2 regions of the Comamonas sp. 23 genome follow, and region 1 is predicted to be linked to the other one. Evidence: predicted binding sites of a transcription regulator. Region 1 holds the regulator's gene; the other holds the start of a gene.

Evidence for each region. Region 1 encodes sigma-54, which starts transcription at its own class of promoters, with help from an activator protein. Its sites were predicted from a motif close to TGGCANGNAANCTGCTTT; they were not measured.
Region 2: the regulator sigma-54 is predicted to act here: its motif matches at 1,357-1,374, upstream of ACPEE1_RS18620 (urease accessory protein UreD).

Annotation. Positions count from the first base shown of each region.
Region 1 covers NZ_CP187127.1:814,635-818,036, reverse strand. The annotation lists gene ACPEE1_RS03625 (aspartyl/asparaginyl beta-hydroxylase domain-containing protein) at 1-274, shown strand, start outside; gene rpoN (RNA polymerase factor sigma-54) at 350-1,966, opposite strand; gene lptB (LPS export ABC transporter ATP-binding protein) at 2,072-2,848, opposite strand; gene lptA (lipopolysaccharide transport periplasmic protein LptA) at 2,872-3,402, opposite strand, start outside.
Region 2 covers NZ_CP187127.1:4,107,860-4,111,261, forward strand. The annotation lists gene ACPEE1_RS18605 (urease subunit beta) at 1-245, opposite strand, end outside; gene ACPEE1_RS18610 (HupE/UreJ family protein) at 260-868, opposite strand; gene ACPEE1_RS18615 (urease subunit gamma) at 900-1,202, opposite strand; gene ACPEE1_RS18620 (urease accessory protein UreD) at 1,467-2,297, shown strand; gene ACPEE1_RS18625 (SCO family protein) at 2,336-2,944, opposite strand; gene cyoE (heme o synthase) at 2,952-3,402, opposite strand, start outside.

The DNA.
Region 1 (3,402 bases):
CGTGCTGTTCTGCGATGTCGAGCGCCCGATGACCAATGGCTTTGCGCAGTGGCTCAACCGCTGGCTGGGCACGCATGTGGTCGCTGCCGCCAGCTCGCCCAACAACGAAGGCGATCCGCGCGGCTTCATCAGCCGCATCTTCAAGATCTCGTTCTACATGGGCCAGTACCGCCGCCGCTTCAAGGCCTGGAACAAGACGGCCTACAAGCTCACCAAGTTTGGCCTGATGCTGGCCGTGCTGGCCTTGTTCATCTGGTGGCTGTGGCCAAAGTAAAGCGGCTCCGTCTCAAAGCAAAACCGCAGTGCCTAACGCAACTGCGGTTTTTTTATGGGCCCTGGCTGCTTGCGCTTACAGCGCCTTGCGCAGGCTGGCCGGCGGGATGCGCATCGCCTCGCGGTACTTGGCCACCGTGCGGCGCGCGCATTCAATGCCCTGGGCCTGCAGCAGATCGGCGATTTTTGCATCCGACAGCGGCTTTTTCGCGCTTTCCTCGTCCAGCAGCTGCTTGATCAGCGCCTTGACCGCCGTGCTCGACGCACTGCCGCCGGTCTCGGTGCCCAGGCCCGAGCCAAAGAAGTACTTGAGCTCGAACGTGCCCTGCGGCGTGGCCATGTACTTGGCCGTGGTCACGCGGCTGATGGTGGACTCGTGCAGGCCCAGCTCATCGGCAATCTCGCGCAGCACCATGGGGCGCATCGCCAGCTCGCCATGGACAAAGAAATTGCGCTGGCGCTCGACGATGGCCTGCGAGACGCGCAAGATGGTGTCAAAGCGCTGCTGGATGTTCTTGATGAACCAGCGCGCCTCCTGCAGCCGCTGCTGCAGCGCGCCATGGCCCTCGCTGCCCTTGTGGCTGCGCAAGGCATTGGCGTAGACATCCTGCACGCGCAGGCGCGGCATCACCTCGGCATTGAGCTGCACGCTGAAACCGGGCACCGGCAGGCCGCGCTCATTGCTGGGTCGCACGATGACATCGGGGATGATGGTGTTGCGGTCCACATCGGCATAGGGCCGGCCGGGGCGGGGCTCGAGCTTGGCGATCAGCGCCAGCGCGCTGCGCACCGCGGCATCACTGCATCCGGTCAGTTGCACCAGCTTGCGCACATCACGGCGCGCCAGCAGCTCCAGCGATTCCTGGCAGACCAGCAAAGCGGTCTCCAGCGCCAGCGCATCGGCCTCGGGCGTGTCCGAGCCCTCTTCATCCAACAGGCGCTGCTGGGCCTTGATCTGCAGCTGCATGCATTCGGACAGGTTGCGCGCGCCCACGCCAATCGGCTCCAGGCTTTGCAGCAAGCGCAGCGCCACGGTCAGGTGGTGCAGCAGGGCCTCGTAGCGCTCGGGGTCCGAGGCATCGCCAAAGCTTTGCGCGAGCTCGGCCAGCGTTTCTTCGAGGTAGCCGTCGTCGTTCAGTGATTCAATCAGAAAGTAGAGCGCGGCCCGGTCTTCCTGGCACAGGCGCAGCGACAAGGCCTGGCGGTGCAGCACATCCTGCAGGCTCAGGTGCTCGCTGCGCCGGTCGGACATCGGCGTCTCGTCGTCGTCATCGCCAGCGCTGGAGCGGGCGGGCAGATCGCCGCCCCACTCTTCCCAGTCCGATGCCGAATCGCCGGCAGCGGCCTCGGCATCGACGCCGGTTTCCTTGCCCGCGCCAAAATCCAGCGGCTGGTCGGAGGTTTCGGGCTCGAAATCGCTACTGTTGTTGGTGTCGGTGCTGGCAGCAGTATCGGCAACCTTGTCGGCTGCGTCTGCAGCGTCTGCAGCTTCGGCAGATTCAGCGGCTTCTTTACCGGCTTCAGCCTCGGGGGCCTCATCGCCCTCGCGCTCCAGAAACGGGTTTTCGTCGAGCATCTGCTCGACTTCCTGTGTCAGCTCCTGCGTGGACAGCTGCAGCAGGCGAATCGACTGCTGCAGCTGGGGGGTCAGGGTCAGGTTCTGCGATACGCGCAGCGACAGCGACGGCATCATGGCTGCGCCTCCACACGGGCTGGGGCAGCTGGCAACGGATCAGCCCTGCCGGCCCCGCAGCGCGGGACGGCATCTTGGCTGGCACGCCCGCCAAGGCGTGCGGTGTCACATACGGAAATGTTCACCCAGATACACCCTCCGGACCTCTGCGTTCTCCACAATCTCTTGCGGCGTCCCGGCGGCCAGCACCTTGCCATCGCTGATGATGCAGGCATGGTCACAGATACCCAGGGTTTCGCGCACATTGTGGTCGGTGATCAGCACGCCAATGCCGCGCTCCTTGAGAAAGGCGACAATGCGCTGGATCTCGATCACGGCGATGGGGTCGATGCCGGCGAAAGGCTCGTCGAGCAGGATGAAACGGGGCTGGGTGGCCAGCGCACGGGCGATCTCGACCCGGCGGCGCTCGCCGCCGGACAGCGCGACTGACGGTGATTCGCGCAGGTGCTCGACCCGCAGCTCCTGCAGCAGCGCGGTGAGCTGGCGCTCGACCTCGGCGCGCGAGAGCGGCTTGCCATGCTCATCTTTTTGCAGCTCCAGCACGGCGCGCACATTGTCCTGCACGCTGAGCTTGCGAAAGATCGAGGCTTCCTGCGGCAGGTAGGACAGGCCCAGCTGCGAGCGCTGGTGGATCGGCATATTGGCCACCGACTGCCCATCGATGCGGATATCCCCGCCATCGCTGCGTACCAGGCCCACGATCATGTAGAACGAGGTGGTCTTGCCCGCGCCATTGGGGCCTAGCAACCCCACCACTTCGCCCTTGCGCACCGACAGCGACACGTCCTTGACCACCTTGCGGCTGCCATAGGATTTCTCCAGGTGCAAGACCTCCAGCTGGCTGCGGTGGTCGCTGTTGGCGACCCGGGCGTTGACGGAAATGGTCGACGAGTTTTCTGCCACGGTCACTTGGCTCCGTCGTTCAGTTGGGTGCTGGGGCGCAATGGCGTCTTGTCATCGGCAGCGGGCTTGGCCGGGGCGCTGGCCTTGTCGTCTGCCTTGCCATCGGCCTTGGGCGTCAGGATCACACGGACGCGGTCCTTCTTGGGCGCACCGGGCTTGGGATCGGCCGCCGCCTGGGCGCCCTTTTGGCCGGAGACCGTGAAGGTATCGCTCAGATTGTTGTAGACGATCAGCGGGCCACTGACCTGGTCGGTCAACGTGGTCTCGCGGTAACGGCGCAACTCGCCGCGGCGCTCAAAGTGCACGGTGTCATCGCGGCCGTTATAGGTGATGACCTCGCCTTCGCCTTCGACGAACTCGTCAGGCGCGCCTGGGGCCGAGTCACGCTTTTGGCGGAAGAATGCGAGCTTGCCCGGCGCAGCAGTCACCACGCCGTGCTGGAAGCCGTCGCGGTCCTGGCTCACGGTCAGCTGCGCGCCACGGATGATGATGGTGCCCTTGGTCACCACCACATTGCCCGTGAAGACACTGGT
Region 2 (3,402 bases), 1.7 Mb from region 1:
ACCAGCTCCACCGTGCGCTGCTGGCCGGGCTCAAAGCGCACCGCCATGCCGCTGGCAATATGCAGTCGCATGCCGTGCGCCGCCTGGCGGTCGAAGCTCAGGCCGGCATTGGTCTCAGCAAAGTGGTAGTGCGACCCTACCTGGATGGGCCGGTCGCTCGCGTTGTGTACCACCAGCGTGGTGGTACGGCGCCCGGGGTTCAGCGTGTGTTCGCCCTCGTCCAGCAGCAGTTCACCTGGGATCATGGTGCCGCTCCTCGTCAGGCCAGGCGCGTCAGCATGGCCGCGCCCAAGACCGCGGTGGCCCCGCCCGCCAGCTTGGCCAGCCAGCGGTGGCGCTGCATGAGGGCCTTGCCCAGCACCATGCCGCCCACATGCAACAAGGCCGAGCCCAGCGCCATGCCCGCCAGCGCGCCCGCCGATGCCAACGCCGAATCTGCTGCCAGCTCAAAGCCGTGGGCCGCGCCATGGAAAAACGCAAACACCCCGGCCAGCGCAGCGGCCAGCACCCAGGGCATCTGCTTTTGCACCGCCACCAGCAGGCCCAACACCAGCACCGATGCGGCAATCATCGGCTCCACGCCGGGCACCCACAGACCGGCAAAACCTGCCAGCGCCCCCGCCACCAGCAGGGCCACAAAGGCGGCCGGTGCGCGCCAGGCGGGCGTCACCGTCAGCGCACTCCAGGCGCCCACGGCCAGCATCGCGGCCATATGGTCGGCGCCAGTAAACGGATGGGCAAAGGCATGGCCAAAGCTGCTCAAAAAGCCATGGTGGCCGCCACCATCGGCGCCCACATGGGCCATGGCTGACAGCGGCAAAGCCGCAGCGGCGGTGGCCAGCGCGGCAGAGAATTTCTTGAAGTTCATAGTGGTCGAGTGCGCGAGAAAAATGGGAGGTTCAGACAATGGGCTCATGCACGGTGACGAGCTTGGTGCCATCGGGAAAGGTCGCCTCGATCTGGATATCGGCAATCATCTCGGGAATGCCCTCCATCACGTCGGCGCGCGTGAGCACCGTGCGGCCGGCGCTCATCAGTTGGGCAACGGTCTTGCCATCGCGCGCGCCCTCCATCACAAAGGCGCTGATCAGCGCCACCGCCTCGGGGTAGTTCAGCTTGAGCCCCCGGGCCAGGCGCCGCTCGGCCAGCAAGGCGGCGGTAAAGATCAGCAGCTTGTCTTTTTCGCGAGGTGTCAGTTCCATACCTAGTGCAAAGCAAGGCACATGCCAAGGGGCTACAACGGCTGGGCATGCACGCTTTCCGTGCCGCCACCCGCCCGCCTTGCACCACATGCATGCACAGCAGCCGCGCATGCACCAATTCGGCACAGACCACACCCCAGAGCAGTGCAGTTCCTGGCACGTGGCTTGCAAAAGCCCACGCATGTCTTTCGTCCCCCTGCTCCCGCTCCCGATCCCGGCCCTTGCGCCCTGCTGCCCGCCAGGCACCCACCGCCCGCCGCAGCCATGAGCTGGCATGCCCAACTAGACCTGCGCTACGGCCAGCAAGCCGGCAAGACGTCGGTGCAGTTCAGCCACGATGGCCCGCTGCGCATTCTCAAAAGCCTCTACCCCGAAGGCCCGGGCATTTGCCACAACGTGCTGGTGCACCCGCCCGGCGGCCTGGTGGGTGGCGATATGCTGGATATCTCGGTCGAGGTGGCGGCAGGCGCCCATGCGCTCGTCACCACGCCGGGCGCAACGCGCTTTTACAAGAGCAATGGCCAGCCGGCCTTGCAGCGCACCCGCCTCAAACTGCAGGCCGGCGCCCGGCTGGAATGGTTGCCGCTGGAAGCCATTGCCTACAACGCCTGCGATGCGGCCAATGAGCTGCAGATGGAACTGGCACCGGATGCAGAGCTGCTGACCTGGGACATCACCGCGCTGGGCCTGCCGCTGGCGGGTCAGCCCTTTACCCAGGGCGTGTTTTCGCAGCACATCGCATGGCCGGGGCATTTTCTGGAACGCGGCCGTATCCGGGCCGATGATGGGCTGCTGCTCAACGCACAGCTGGGCCTGGCGGGCCAGCGCTGCCTGGGGAGTTTGATCTACGCCAGCGGCTCGCCCATCAACCGCGCGCAACGCGAAGCGCTGCTGGAGAGCACCCAGCAGCTGCTGGACGCAGGCCCAGCGGGGTTGATGGCCGGGGTGACCGCGCCGAACGAGCATATGCTGGTGCTGCGTGGCCTGGCGCCCGTGGTGGAGCCGGCGATGCAGCTGTGGAAGACGGTCTGGGGCCACTGGCGCAGCAGCCTCTGGGGCCTGCCGGCGCAGCGGCCGCGTATCTGGTCGATGTGAGTGCAGCGCTTGCCCAGCGCTGTTAAGCGTGTAAGCGCTTAAGCGCCGTCGATCAGCTGCTCGATATCTTTGGCCAGCGTTTCAACGGGGGTGCCATAGCGGCTGTACAAGCGCAGACGCCCTTGCGGGTCAAAGATATAGTCGCCAGCGGTATGGTCCATCGTGTAGCTGCCCGGGGTCTGGCCCTCGACCCGCTTGTAGTAGACCTTGAAGTCCTTGGCCATCTTGGCCGTTTCCTCGTCGCTGCCGCGCAGCGCCAGAAAGCTGGGGTCAAAGTTGGCGAGGTAGGCCTGCAAGATTTCGGGTGTGTCGCGCGATGGATCGACCGAGGCGAAGATCACCTGCAGCTTGTCGCCCTTGGCGCCGAGCTTTTGCTTGACGGCGGCCAGGTCGCCCAAAGTGGTCGGGCAGACATCGGGGCACTGGGTAAAGCCAAAGAACACCAGTACGACCTTGCCCTTGAAGTCGGCCATGCTGCGGCGCTGGCCATGCTGGTCGGGCATGGAGAAATCCTGTCCATACTCCTTGCTGCCCGTCAGGTCGATGGCGTTGAAATCGGCCTTGGATTTGCAGGCGGTGAGGACACCGGCGGCCGAGGCCAGCATGGCCGAGCCCGCCAGCCAGCGAAGGGCATTGCGCTTGTTCATTGCAGATTTACCAGCTCACATAGTGGTCCACCAGCAGCGCCACAAACAGCAGGCTGAGGTAGACCAGCGAAAAACGGAAAGTCTTGCGCGCCAGCGCGTCGGAGTAATTGCGCCACAGCGCAAAGGCATAGCCAAAGAACCCGGCACCCAGCACGACTGCGGCCACCAGGTAGATCCAGGAGCTCATCTGGATGATGAAGGGCAGCAGGCCGGCGGCAAACAAGACCACGGTGTAGAGCAAGACCTGCACGCGGGTGTAATAGTTCCCATGCGTGACCGGCAGCATCGGCAGGCCGGACTTGCGGTAGTCCTCGACCCGGTACAGCGCCAGTGCCCAGAAGTGCGGCGGCGTCCACAGGAAGATGATCAAAAACAGCAGCAGCGCCTGGGGCGAGACATCGCCGGTCATCGCGGCCCAGCCCAGCACGGGGGGCATCGCGCCCGATGCGCCACCGATC